2 regions of the Mesorhizobium sp. WSM4840 genome follow, and region 1 is predicted to be linked to the other one. Evidence: predicted binding sites of a transcription regulator. Region 1 holds the regulator's gene; the other holds the start of a gene.

Region 1 (6,755 bases):
ATTCCAACCCAGATGACCAGCAGCGCGCCGACCATGCCGAGCATGCGTATGTCGAGCTCGGTTGCCTTGAGGAAGCGGCCGACGGGGCTGAGCTCGGATTCACGCGCCCGATCGGCAGCTGTATCGGCGGCCGGCGTGTTGGAAGTCGTGTCGGTCATGATGTCCTCCCACCGGGTTGCCGTCTGCCGCGGATGCCGGAAGCAGCTTGGAAGTTAGCCGCGAGAAGCGGAAAAACAATTCTTTCTGAAAAAACGCCGCGGCGTGAAGCCGCGGCGTTTCAGGCTTCTTGCGAAGGCCGGATCAGTTGCAGACCGGGACGGTGCCCGCTGCCACGCCGGCGCAGACCTCTTCCTTCTTGATCCAGCCCGCGTCGATGACGACGTTGAGATTGTCCTTGGTGATGGCAATCGGCGTCAGGAACAGCGACTTGACGACATTGCCGCCCGGCGTGGCGAAGTCCTTGACGCCCGCAATGTCTGTCATCTGCTTGGCGTCGGCCAGCTGCGAGGCGATCTCGGCAGCGTTCTTGCCGAGCTCGCGCGCGTCTTTCCATACTGATACGGTCTGCGTGCCGAGCGCGATACGGTTCAGCGCGGCATGGTCGCCGTCCTGGCCCGACACCGGGACGGATCCGGCCAAGCCTTGCGCCGTCAGCGCCGCGACGACGCCACCAGCGGTGCCGTCATTGGCAGCAACCACGGCATCGACCTTGTTGTCGTTGGCGGTCAGGAACTGTTCCATGTTCTTCTGAGCGTTGGCGGGAAGCCAGCCGTCCGTATAGGCCTCGCCGACATTCTTGATCTTGCCGCTGTCGATCGCGTCCTTGAGCACTTCCATGGAGCCGGCGAACAGAAAATCGGCATTCGGATCGGCGCCCGAGCCCTTGATGAAGACGTAATTGCCTTCCGGCGCCACCTTGAACACTTCGCGGGCCTGCATGCGGCCGACTTCCTGGTTGTCGAAGGTCAGATAGAACACGTCCTTGTTCTCGATCAGCCGGTCATAGCCGACGACCGGAATGCCTTCGTCCAGCGCCTTCTGCACCGCCGGCCCGATGGCCGAGGCATCCTGCGCAAGGATGATCAGCGCGTTGGCGCCCTGCGAGATCAGGCTCTCGACATCGGTCAGCTGCTTGCCGGGATTGGACTGTGCATCGGCGGAAATATACTTGTCGCCGGCGGCCTCGATCGCCGACTTCATGGCGGCTTCGTCGGTCTTCCAACGCTCTTCCTGGAAGTTCGACCACGAAACGCCAATGACCTTGTCCTTGGCCTGTGCGACCGACGCGAGCGTCAGCGACATGGCGACCCCCGCCAGAATGGCGGCTGTGAATCTCTTCATGATTTTCCTCCCTGCGCCGCGTACGGCGCGACCAACTGGCCCGAAGGCCGGCACAAAGGCTCCTATTTTTTCGAGCCTCGAAAAAATACTGGTCCAACGCCGAAGCACTGTCAACACCAATTCTGATGGATTTTGTTGGCCTGCCGGCTTTTTTTCGAGCCTCGGAATAAACAATGACAGGCCCTTCTGCTTCTGCCAGTATTTGTCGGACATTACTGACGGCTTCCGGTTCATGAGCGGCCGCGGCAATAGGGAGGAAGCAAAAAAATGTCGGTTGGAATCCGCCATGACGATTTGCGCCGGCGCAACCGGGCGATGGTGATTTCGGCCGTACGCCGGGCCGGCCAGCCGTCACGGACCGAGATCGCAGCAACCACCGGCCTCAGTCATTCGACCATATCGGCGATTTCTTCCGACCTGATCCAGGAAGGCATCCTGACCGAGAGCAAGGCGAGCGAGACCGTTTCGATGAAACGCGGCCGACCGCAGGTCGGCCTCAGCCTCAAACCGGAAGCCGCTGCGGTATTGGCGGTCGTGTTGTCGCTGAATTTCCTGTCGGTCGCTGTCATCGATTATGCCGGACAGGTGGTCGCCGAGGAACAGCGCCGGCTGGACACGCTGACCATGTCGCGCGACGAGCTGATCGACGAATGTGTCGCCATCGTGCGGCGCCGGATCGAAGACCCCGACCTCGACGTCCAAAGCGTCGCCCGCATCGCGCTGGCGATCCAGGGCATCACCGATTCGCATGCGCGCGCCATGTTGTGGTCGCCGATCACGCCGCAGACGAACATCGCCTTCGCCGACATTCTGGAACGCGAGTTCGGCATCCCGGCCATCATGGAGAACGACTGCAACATGATGGCCGTGGCGCTGCGCTGGCGCGACCCGGATCGCTATCGCGACGATTTCATCGCCATCCTGCTCTCGCACGGCATCGGTATGGGGCTGGTGCTGAAGGGCGAACTGTTCACCGGCACCCATTCCTCGGGCGGCGAATTCGGCCACATGATTCATCGGCCGGGCGGCGCGCTTTGCCGCTGCGGGCGGCGCGGCTGCGTCGAGGCCTATGCCGGCAACTACGCCATCTGGCGCAACGCAAGGCAATTGAGCGAGAACGCAGAGCCGGTCGCCGATGTCAGCGACGCCGAGATGCGGGCACTGGCGGCCCGGGCGCGCCAGACGGACGGACCGGAGCGCGAAGCCTACCGCAAGGCCGGCGAAGCGCTCGGCTTCGGGCTTGGCAGCCTGTTCGCGCTGATCGATCCGGCGCCGGTCGCCATGGTCGGCGCCAGCGCTGCCGCCTTCGACCTGATCGAGCCGGCCCTGCGCGAGGCCATCGCCCAGACCGCCGGCGGCCAGCATTCGGGTTCGATTTCCTTCGACACCGAGACGAACGAGCTGCCGCTGATCCGCGAAGGCTGCGCCTTGCGAGCGCTGAGCTTCGTCGACCAGGAGATTTTCGCGCCGGGCGCGCAAGGGAAGTCCGGCACGATCAGGAAGGACGTGGCGTGAGTCCGAAGGCAAGGAACAAAGGCGGAATGCGACTTGGGGATGTGTTGAGATTCAGGTCAGGCCGCGCCGGGCTCGAAGACGGGCGCGAAGCGACCAGACTGGGCGAGTTCCGAGAACCGGAACGGAGCGTACTTTTGGGTAAGTACCGGAAGCGCAGGAAATCGCCGGTCGCAGGCCGGCATCACCTGAATATCAGCTAGTCTTCCCTGATCGCATAGCCCGCACCGCGGATGGTGCGGATGACATCGGGCATGCGCCCATTGTTGACCGCCTTGCGCAACCGGCCGACATGGACGTCCACCGTGCGCTCGTCGATGTAGATCGTCTCGCCCCAGACATTATCGAGCAACTGGCTGCGCGAGAAGACCCGACCTGGGTGCCGCATCATGAATTCGAGCAGCCGGAATTCGGTCGGCCCGAGCCGGATCTCGCTCTTCTTGCGATAGACCCTGTGCGATTCGCGATCGAGCATGATGTCGCCGACCTTCAGCACGCTGGACAGCACTTCGGGCTTGGCGCGGCGCAGCAGCGCCTTGATCCTGGCCATGAATTCCGGTGTCGAGAACGGCTTGACCAGGTAGTCGTCGGCCCCTGTCGAGAGGCCGCGCACCCGGTCGCTCTCCTCGCCGCGTGCGGTCAGCATGATGATCGGCAGCCGCTCGGTTTCGGGGCGCATCCGAAGGCGTCGGCAAAGCTCGATGCCGGAAACCGCCGGCACCATCCAGTCGAGCACCAGAAGATCGGGCACGTTTTCCTGCAGCCGGATTTCGGCCTCGTCGCCGCGCGTCACCACCTCGACCTGATAGCCTTCGGATTCCAGATTGTAGCGGAGGAGGACGCCCAGCGGCTCTTCGTCCTCCACCACCATGATGCGTGGCGCGATCATCGACCGGTCACCCCCGTCATGTCGCCGGCGCCGACATCGTCGTTTCGTCGAGCTTCGGGCGATCCGCCGGCAATTGCTGCCCGGTCACGACATAGTAGGCGTTTTCGGCGATGTTGGTGACGTGATCGCCGATACGCTCGAGATTCTTGGCGCAGAACAGAAGATGCGTGCAGGCGGTGATGTTGCGCGGATCCTCCATCATGTAGGTCAGGAGTTCGCGAAAAACCGCCGTGTATTTCACGTCGATCTTCTGGTCGTCGGCGCGCAGTTCTTTCAACGCGCCGGCATTGCGCGACACATAGTGCTCGACCACGCCGCGGAGCTGCACAAGAACGAGATCCGCCATCGCGTCGATACCGTGCGAGAGATTACGCGGCGTGGCGCTCTGCCCGACTGCGCTGACCCGCTTGGCTATGTTCTTGGCCAGGTCGCCGATGCGCTCGAGATCGCCGGCCATGCGGATTGCGCCAACCACGGCGCGCAGATCTTGCGCCATCGGCTGCCGCTTGGCGATCAGCGTGATCGCACTATCGTCGAGTTCGCGCTGCCGCGCATCCATGATGGCGTCGTCCGAGACGACGCGCTGCGCCATCGCATTGTCTGATGCAAGCAACGCGCGGATCGAGGCTGCGACCATCGCGGCGGCGAGCTCGTCCATATCGCGGATCAGCCTGTCGATGTGCTCCAGTTCCTCGTCGAAAGATGCGACGGTGTGTTCACCCATGATACTGTCCTCGTGTTCGAAATTCGCCGCCGGACCGCTCAGCCGAACCGGCCGGTGATGTAGTCCTGGGTGCGCTTGTCGTCGGGGTTGGTGAACATCTTGTCGGTCGCGCCCTCCTCGACCAGATAGCCGAGATGGAACATCGCCGTGCGTTGCGACACGCGCGCTGCCTGCTGCATCGAATGGGTGACGATGACGATCGTGTAGTTCTGGCGCAGTTCGTCAATCAGTTCCTCGACGCGGGCGGTGGCGATCGGATCGAGCGCCGAACAGGGCTCGTCCATCAGGATCACTTCCGGCGATACGGCGATGGCGCGCGCGATGCACAGGCGCTGCTGCTGTCCGCCGGAGAGACCGGTACCCGACTCGAGCAGGCGATCCTTGACCTCGTTGAACAGGCCGGCCTTCTTCAGGCTCGATTCAACGATGCCGTCCAACTCGGCCTTGCTCCTGGCCAGGCCGTGAATGCGCGGACCGTAGGCGACGTTTTCATAGATCGACTTCGGAAACGGGTTCGGCTTCTGGAATACCATGCCGACGCGGGCTCGCAGCTCGACGACATCGATCTTCGGGTCGTAGACATCCTCGCCGTCGAGCGTGATCTTGCCGCTCACCCGCGCGATATCGATGGTGTCGTTCATTCGGTTCAGGCACCGCAGGAAGGTCGACTTGCCACAGCCCGATGGGCCGATCAACGCCGTCACCTGGTTCTCGCGGACATCGAGATCCACGTCGAACAGAGCTCGCTTCTCGCCGTAATGAACAGAGACCTTGTCGCCCTTCATCTTGATCGAAGGGGCGATGGTTCCGCTGCTCAGTTTCTGTTCGACGCCGGCTTCCGTCATGATGTTCATATCCTCTACTCCTTACCAGCGCCGCTCGAAGCGCCTGCGCAGTATCACCGCGATGGCATTCATGATGACCAAAAAAAGCAGCAAAATCAAAATCGCCGCCGAAGTCTTCTGCTGGAACCCGGCTTCCGGGAAATCCGCCCACATGAATATCTGCACCGGCAGGATCGTCGCGGGATCGGTGAAGCCGCCGGGAATGTCGACGATGAAGGCGACCATGCCGATCATCAGCAGCGGCGCGGTTTCACCCAGCGCATGCGCCATTCCGAGGATGGTGCCGGTCATGATACCCGGCATCGCCAGCGGCAGGACGTGATGGAATACGGTCTGGACCTTGGACGCTCCGATGCCAAGCGCCGCCTCGCGGATCGACGGCGGCACGGCGCGCAGCGAAGCGCGTGAGGCGATAATGATGATCGGCAGGGTCATCAGCGCCAGCACCATGCCGCCGACCACCGGGGCTGAGCGCGGCATGCCGAAGAAATTCAGGAATACGGCAAGTCCAAGCAGGCCGAAGACGATCGAAGGCACCGCCGCCAGATTGTTGATATTCACTTCGATGATCGTCGTCAGCCGGTTCTTGGGGGCAAATTCCTCAAGATAGATCGCCGCCGAAACGCCGATCGGGAAGGCGATGGCGAGCGTAACGATCATGGTCAGGAACGATCCGACGACCGCGCCCCAGACACCGGCCAGTTCCGGCTCGCGGCTTGCGCCGGTGAAGAAGAAGATCGAGTTGAACCGGCTTTCGATCAGGCCGGCGCTCTTCAGCGTGTCGAGCCAGACGATCATCTTGTCGGAAATCTTTCGCGATGCTTCCGGCGTGTCGATGACGCGCAGGAATGCCTGGCCGCTCGCGGCGGGCGCCGTGCTGTCTAGCGCCTCGATCACCGTGCCCTTTGCGACCGCCGTCCCGTTGGCCCCAGGCGACAGCGCGGTCAGCTTGACCGTACCGCCATTGAACGCGACCAGCAGCGACGACGCGCCGCTCGTCAGCGTGAGCATACCGTTTTCGCCCTCGGTCGCACCATTGCCACGCGCCAGCGTCAGCATGGCGTCGTCGCCGAAGGTCAGATCGATGTCGCCGCTGGTTTCCGAAGGGGTGACGCTTGTCGAAATCGCTTCGTCCGAACCGACGTCGGCAAGCAACCCCTTGAGATAAAGGTCGGCAAAATCGTCAAGTGGAACCGCATAGTCCACCGTTCCTCCGAGCATCCCCGGATCAGCCGCAATATCTTTGCGCAGGAAGACGCCTGTGCCGGTGGAAATCAGTCCGCGCAGCAGGCGCTTGTCCTGACGGCTCGTCACATCAGGAAATTTTGCCGTAAGCGCTTCCTGAGCGATGGCGTCGTAGTTGGCGGCGTCGAGTTTCGCCGGGTCGACCTTGGCCGCCGAAAGATCGATCGGCAGCGTCAGATAGTTCTGCCGCAGCGCCGGG
Region 2 (6,755 bases), on a different contig from region 1:
GGAAGCGGCCGACGATCGACTTGACCCTTATGTTTTCCGACAGGCCCGGCACCTGGGGCCTCAGGCAGCAGATGCCGCGCACGACGAGATCGATCTCGACGCCGGCGCGGCTGGCGTCATAGAGCGCGTCGATGATGATCGGGTCGACCAGCGAATTCATCTTCATCCAGATGCGGGCCGGCCTGCCCTCCAGCGCATGCGAAATCTCCTCCGAAATGTGCTTGAGGATGCGCTTGCGCAGGGTGAACGGCGAGATGGCCAGCCGCATCTCCTCGGTCGGCTCGGCGTAGCCGGTGATGAAATTGAACAGCTGGGCGACATCGCGGGCGATCGTCGGATCGGTGGTGAAGAAGGACAGGTCGGTGTAGATGCGCGCGGTGACCGGGTGGTAGTTGCCGGTGCCGAGATGCACGTAATTGCGCAGCTTGCCGTCCTCGCGCCGCACCACCAGCGACATTTTCGCATGGGTCTTCAGTTCGAGGAAGCCGAACACGACCTGAACGCCGGCGCGCTCGAGGTCGCGCGCCCATCGGATGTTGGCTTCCTCGTCGAAACGTGCCTTGAGCTCGACCAGCGCCGTCACCGACTTGCCGGCCTCCGCCGCGTCGACCAAAGCGCGCACGATCGGGCTGTCGTTCGAGGTGCGATAGAGCGTCTGCTTGATCGCCACCACTTCCGGGTCGGCCATCGCCTGGCGCAGGAACTGCACCACCACGTCGAAGGATTCGTAGGGGTGATGAACGATGATGTCCTTCTCGCGGATGGCGGCGAAACAGTCACCGCCGTGCTCGCGGATGCGCTCGGGAAAGCGCGGATTATAGGGCGTGAACTTGAGATCGTCGCGGGCGATGGCGACGATCTCGGAAATCTGGCTGAGCGCCAGCGGACCGGTGAGCACGCTGATGCGGCTCGACGAGACGCCAAGCTCGCCGGCGACGAACTCGCGCAGTTCGGCCGGCATCAGCTTGTCGAATTCGATGCGGATGACCGAGCCGCGGCGGCGGCGCTTCAGCGCCGTCTCGAACAGGCGCACGAGATCCTCGGACTCTTCCTCGACCTCGATGTCACTGTCGCGGATGATGCGGAACGTGCCGGAGCCCTTGACTTCGTAGCCGGGGAACAGCTTGCCGATATAGAGACCGACCGCCTCTTCCAGCGGAATGAAGCGGAAATGACGCTTGCGGTCAGGCAAGCGGATGAACCGCTTCAGCGCCACCGGCAGACGCAACAGGGCGCTCATCTCTTCGCCATTCCTGCGATGGCGCAGTTGCAGGGCCATCGAGAAGCCGAGATTGGGAATGAATGGGAACGGATGCGCCGGGTCGATCGAAAGCGGTGTGAGCACCGGAAACACCTGCTCCTGGAAATGATCCTCGAGCCAGGTCTTCTCGTCCTTGGTCAGCGCATCGCGGCTGATGCTCTCGATGCCTTCCTTGTCGAGCAGCAGCATCAGCGCGGAAAGGCTTTTCTGCTGGTCCTCCTGCAGGCGCTCGACCTCGCGCAGCAACTGTTCCAGCTGTTGTACGGGGGTGCGGCCATCCGGGCTCTTCAGCGTGATGCCTTCGCGAACCTGGCCGGCGAGACCGGCGACGCGGACCATGAAGAACTCGTCGAGATTGGCGGCCGAAATCGACAGGAAGCGGACACGCTCGAGCAGCGGATGATTGGCGTTCAGCGATTCCTCGAGGACGCGGCGGTTGAATTGCAGCCAGGAAAACTCGCGGTTGACGAAGCGGTCCGGGTTGCCGCCCTCGGGGCTCGCCACCTCGACAGTGGTGAATTCGCTCTGCACCGGCTTTAGTTCGTTCATGGTTCCTGCTCGTTTCGCACCGCTGGCCACAGCGTGGCGCGTCTTTGCGGACGCGCAAAGGACGCTCCCACACTTAAGCTACGCATGATCCCCAGCGAAACCGAATTCGGTTTTCGGACCATGCCTTAACCGGCTTAGCTTATCCTGTGACAGGCTTTTACGACAGTTTGATTTCATCGATCTTGCAAAGAGACTGCTTATGATCCAGATGCAATCCAGGTACAGCGCGGCGCGTCCTTTGGACGCGCAAAGGTCGCGGTGGAATTTTGATTTTGCGCATGATCCGGGGTCATGCGTCAAATATAGGAGACGACGATGGCAGGCGGTTCCATTCCCCATTTCCAGAACGATGCGGGCTATGCGGCGATCGACATCGGCGTCAAGGAATTCATGTGCACCGGCGCCAACCCACCTTTCGACCATCCGCATGTGTTTCTCGACATGGGCGACGACAATGAAAAGGTCTGCCCCTATTGCTCGACCCTTTATCGCTATTCGCCAAAGCTGAAGGCGACGGAAACGCAGCCTGCGGGATGCCTCTATATCGACCAGGCTGCCTGACGCGCACGCCATCCGCATGGACGACACCCGGTCCCGGCAGGTGGTTATCGCCGGAGCCGGCGTCGCTGGACTGACTGCGGCGCTGGCGTTTTCCGAGCGCGGCTATCTGGTGCGGCTGTTCGAACAGGCGCCGCGCCTCGAAGCCGCCGGCGCCGGCATCCAGCTCTCACCCAACGCGACGCGCATCCTTCGCCACCTCGGCGTGCTCGACCGGCTGTTGCCGGCGGCGATGCGGCCGGAGGCGGTCGTGCTCAAGGAGGCGGCCACGCTGCGCGAGCTGGCGCGGGTGCCGCTTGGCGAAGCAGCCGAAAGGCGCTGGCAGGCGCCCTATCTCGTCGCTCATCGGGCCGACCTGCAAGACGCGCTGATGGCGCGGATCGCCGAACAGCCGGACATCAGTCTCGCCACCGGCGCGCGCGTCAGCGGCGTCGCCACAGGACCGCGCCATAACACGGCAACAGTCGAGATTGCCGGCAAGACGGTGGAAGCCGACGGCTTTCTGCTGATCGGCGCCGACGGTGTCTGGTCGGCGATCCGCGCTTTTGGCGGGCTTGCGGCCAAAAGCCGGTTTTCGGGCGAGCTTGCCTGGCGCGCTACGATCAGTGCAGACAGCGTCGCGGGAGAAGCCGTTGCGGCGGTCGGCGCCGCCAATTGCGTGACCACCTTCCTGCATCCCGGCTTCCACCTCGTCACCTATCCGGTCAGTAACGGCACGGCTTTCAATCTGGCCGCCTTCACCAGGGGCGAGATCATCGCCGAGGGCTGGTCGGGCCACGCCGACCCCAATATCCTCGCCGGCGCCATGCGTGGCACGGCGCCAGCACTGGCCCGTCTTGCCGAGGACGCCGGCCCGTGGACCGCATGGCCGATCCATACGGTCGACCAAGCACAGCCATGGACGACGACGCCCGCCGGCATCGCCCTGATCGGCGACGCGGCGCATGCGATGACGCCGTTTGCGGCGCAGGGCGCGGCGATGGCGATCGAGGATGCCGCAACCCTTGCCGGCTTTGTCGCCGCCTCGCCTGCCGATCCAGGGAGCGCGCTTGCCGCCTGGGAAAAGGTGCGGCGCCCGCGCATCGCCAGGGTCGCCCGCCGCGGTGCCGTCAACCGCTTCGCCTGGCATGCAGCGGGGCCGGTGGCCGTCGCGCGCAACCTGTTCCTGAAGCTGCGCTCGCCGGAAAAGCTCGCGGCCGATCTCGACTGGCTCTATGGCTGGCGGCCGCCGGAAATCGTCGATCGGCGATGAAAACTCGACCGTCTGGCGGGACAGCGCCCCCTTTGTCCTGCTGGACATCTCCCCCACTTGGGGGGAGATTGGCCGTCACTGCGGCCTTCGCCAATCTGCAACGTTGCAGGAGTGAGCGGAGCGCCGAAGCTGCTGATCTCCCCCCTTGCGGGGGAGATGGCCGGCAGGCCGGAGGGGGGTGCGAAGGAATGAGGCGCTCGCATTCGACTGCAGTGCCAGCACTGAGTATTAAGGCGCTGTGGCCGAAGTCATCCGACATGAAATCGATCCGAGGAATCCTCCACCTTTAACGGATGCTCAGAAAGCCGAGATCGCTTGGTTGATCGCGCGGCCGGAGGTCGACATCGACGTCAGCGATCTTCCCAAGATAACCGAGAAATTTTGGCGTAGCGCACGTAACCGCAAGACCGACTGATCCGTTCGGGCGTGTCTGCGACCATCAATTATAAATCCGCATCGATATGTCCAGCAAGGCCGGCAGCGGATTCCACCAGCCTGTCCGCAGGCCGGCGATACGTAGAGCCGCCGCCGTCCAGGTGTTGCAGCCAACCAGCGCATTGAAATGGCCGTTGGCTTCGTAAAAGCGGTCGAACCTGGAATAGGCGTCATTCTCGATCAGGATCGGACCGTTCGGCCCTTGCTGGAAACTCGCGGCGATGAAGTCGAGCAGCGCTGCAAAACGCTGCTCGCTGATGTCGAAGCCGGCCACGTCGGCATGCGGCTCGACAATATTGCCGGCGACATCGACATGCATCACCGATGCGTCCAAAGTCAGCGCCTTCATCACCGGCACGGCCTTCAGTTCCGACCAGGTCGGCGTCTCCAGATAGAAGGCGCGGCCGCCCCAGCCGAAGACGATGTAGCGGACCTCGGCCATGCCGGCCGGAATGCCGCCATCGACCAGGAAATGGAAGCGTCTGCGCACATCGTCATCGACCGGAATGGCGATATCGGTGTGGATCGGATTTTTCAGCACCAGGATGTGCCTGGTGGCGACGGGATCGGCGGCGGCCGCCGACAAGAGCGGCCGTGGAATGACTGTGCCCAGCATCACGGCAAGCACTATTGCCACCACCAGAATGGCGAGAAAACGCCCAAGCTTTTTCACGAGGGACGGCTTTCTCATGAGGGAACGGCCTCGCAATTGGGGCGCAATCGGGGGCTGACGGCTCAGACGCAAAAAGAGCCCGGGCGGTTTCGGCCGGGCTCTTTTTTGATTTGCATGAGAGCGATCAGTGCAGGATCTGCGACAGGAACAGTTTTGTGCGCTCGTGGCGCGGATGGTCGAAGAACTCGGCCGGGGTGTTCTGCTCGACGATCTGGCCCTGATCCATGAAGATCACCCGGTTGGCGACCTTGCGGGCAAAGCCCATCTCGTGGGTGACGCAGAGCATTGTCATGCCTTCTTCGGCGAGGCCAACCATCGTCTCCAGCACCTCCTTGATCATTTCCGGATCGAGCGCCGAGGTCGGCTCGTCGAACAGCATGATGCGCGGGTTCATGCATAGCGAGCGGGCGATGGCGACGCGCTGCTGCTGGCCGCCGGAAAGCTGGCCGGGATATTTGTTGGCCTGTTCCGGGATCTTGACGCGCGTGAGGAAGTGCATGGCGATTTCCTCGGCCTGCTTCTTCGGCGTCTTGCGCACCCAGATCGGCGCCAGCGTGCAGTTTTCCAGGATGGTCAAATGAGGGAACAGGTTGAAGTGCTGGAACACCATGCCGACCTCGCGGCGCACCTCGTCGATCTTCTTGAGATCGTTGGTCAATTCCTTGCCGTCGACGATGATCTTGCCTTTCTGGTGCTCTTCCAGCCGGTTGATGCAGCGGATCATCGTTGATTTGCCGGAGCCCGAAGGGCCGCAAATGACGATCCGCTCGCCGCGCATCACCTTCAGGTTGATGTCCTTCAGCACATGGAATTCGCCGTACCATTTGTGCATGGCGATGATGTCGATGGCGACATCGGTGTCGGAGATATGCATCTTGGCGGCATTGACCTTGATCTCTTCCGCGCTGACGGCATTTTCTGTGGCCATGGAGGGTTCCCTTTTTTGTTCTTAGCGTTTGTAGCTGGTGTCGAGCCGGCGTTCCGTGAACATCGAATAGCGCGACATGCCGAAGCAGAACAGCCAGAAGACGAAGGCTGCAAACACCAGGCCGGACCTGGCGGTCTGCGGCGTCGCCCAGTTGGCGTCGGAAAAGTGCAGCTTGACGACGCCGAGCAGGTCGAACATGCCGATGATGTAGACAAGGCTGGTGTCCTTGAACATGCCGATGAAGGTGTTGACGATGCCGGGAATGACCAGCTTCAGCGCCTGCGGCAGCACGATCAGGCCCATCTTCTGCCAGTAGCCGAGGCCGAGCGAATCGGCACCCTCATACTGGCCCTTGGGGATCGCCTGCAGGCCGCCGCGCACCACTTCGGCCATATAGGCAGCGGCAAACAACGATACGCCGATCAGCGCGCGCAGCAACTTGTCGAAGGTGACGCCGGCCGGCAGGAAAAGCGGCAGCATGACGCTGGCCATGAACAGCACGGTGATCAGCGGGATGCCGCGCACCGTCTCGATGAAGATGACGCACAGCGTCTTGACGATCGGCATCTTCGAGCGCCGGCCGAGCGCCAGCACGATGCCGACCGGCAGTGAAACAGCAATGCCGACGAAGGACAGGCTGAGCGTCACCAGCAGGCCGCCCCACAGCGGAGTTTCGACATGCAGCAGGCCGAACACGCCGCCGGTCAGCAGGATGAAGGCAACGATCGGCAGTGCCAGGAAGAACAGGATGGCGTTCAACCCCTTGCGCGGCACGCGCGGGATGAGCAACGGCACCAGCAACACCACGAACAGGATGGCGACCAGGATCGGCCGCCAGCGCTCCTCGATCGGATAACGGCCGAACATGAACTGGCCGAACTTGGCGTTGACGAAGGCCCAGCAGGCGCCGGACCAGCCGTCCGGCTGGATGCCGCCCTGCGCCACCGTGGCGCAGAAGGTGCGGTCGGTTCCGGTCCATTGGGCGTTGATGAAGGCCCAATTGATAATCTGCGGCAGGATCATCGCGACCAGTACGATGCCGACGATGGTCAGGATGGTGTCGCCGGTCGACGCGATCAGGTTCTTGCGGATCCAGGCC

Evidence for each region. The regulator PhoB, encoded in region 1, activates phosphate uptake and scavenging genes when phosphate is short. The targets are predictions, from matches to a motif close to TGTCATNNANCTGTCAT.
Region 2: the regulator PhoB is predicted to act here: its motif matches at 1,970-1,986, upstream of AC0L3I_RS33805 (RNA degradosome polyphosphate kinase).

Annotation. Positions count from the first base shown of each region.
Region 1 covers NZ_JBVVQD010000001.1:56,662-63,416, forward strand. The annotation lists gene AC0L3I_RS00300 (sugar ABC transporter permease) at 1-158, opposite strand, end outside; gene xylF (D-xylose ABC transporter substrate-binding protein) at 301-1,341, opposite strand; gene AC0L3I_RS00310 (ROK family protein) at 1,609-2,856, shown strand; gene phoB (phosphate regulon transcriptional regulator PhoB) at 3,053-3,742, opposite strand; gene phoU (phosphate signaling complex protein PhoU) at 3,759-4,466, opposite strand; gene pstB (phosphate ABC transporter ATP-binding protein PstB) at 4,505-5,320, opposite strand; gene pstA (phosphate ABC transporter permease PstA) at 5,333-6,755, opposite strand, start outside.
Region 2 covers NZ_JBVVQD010000046.1:19,555-26,309, forward strand. The annotation lists gene AC0L3I_RS33805 (RNA degradosome polyphosphate kinase) at 1-1,810, opposite strand, end outside; gene AC0L3I_RS33810 (zinc-finger domain-containing protein) at 2,126-2,371, shown strand; gene AC0L3I_RS33815 (FAD-dependent monooxygenase) at 2,388-3,620, shown strand; gene AC0L3I_RS33820 (hypothetical protein) at 3,859-4,035, shown strand; gene AC0L3I_RS33825 (TIGR02117 family protein) at 4,060-4,746, opposite strand; gene AC0L3I_RS33830 (amino acid ABC transporter ATP-binding protein) at 4,853-5,602, opposite strand; gene AC0L3I_RS33835 (amino acid ABC transporter permease) at 5,678-6,755, opposite strand, start outside.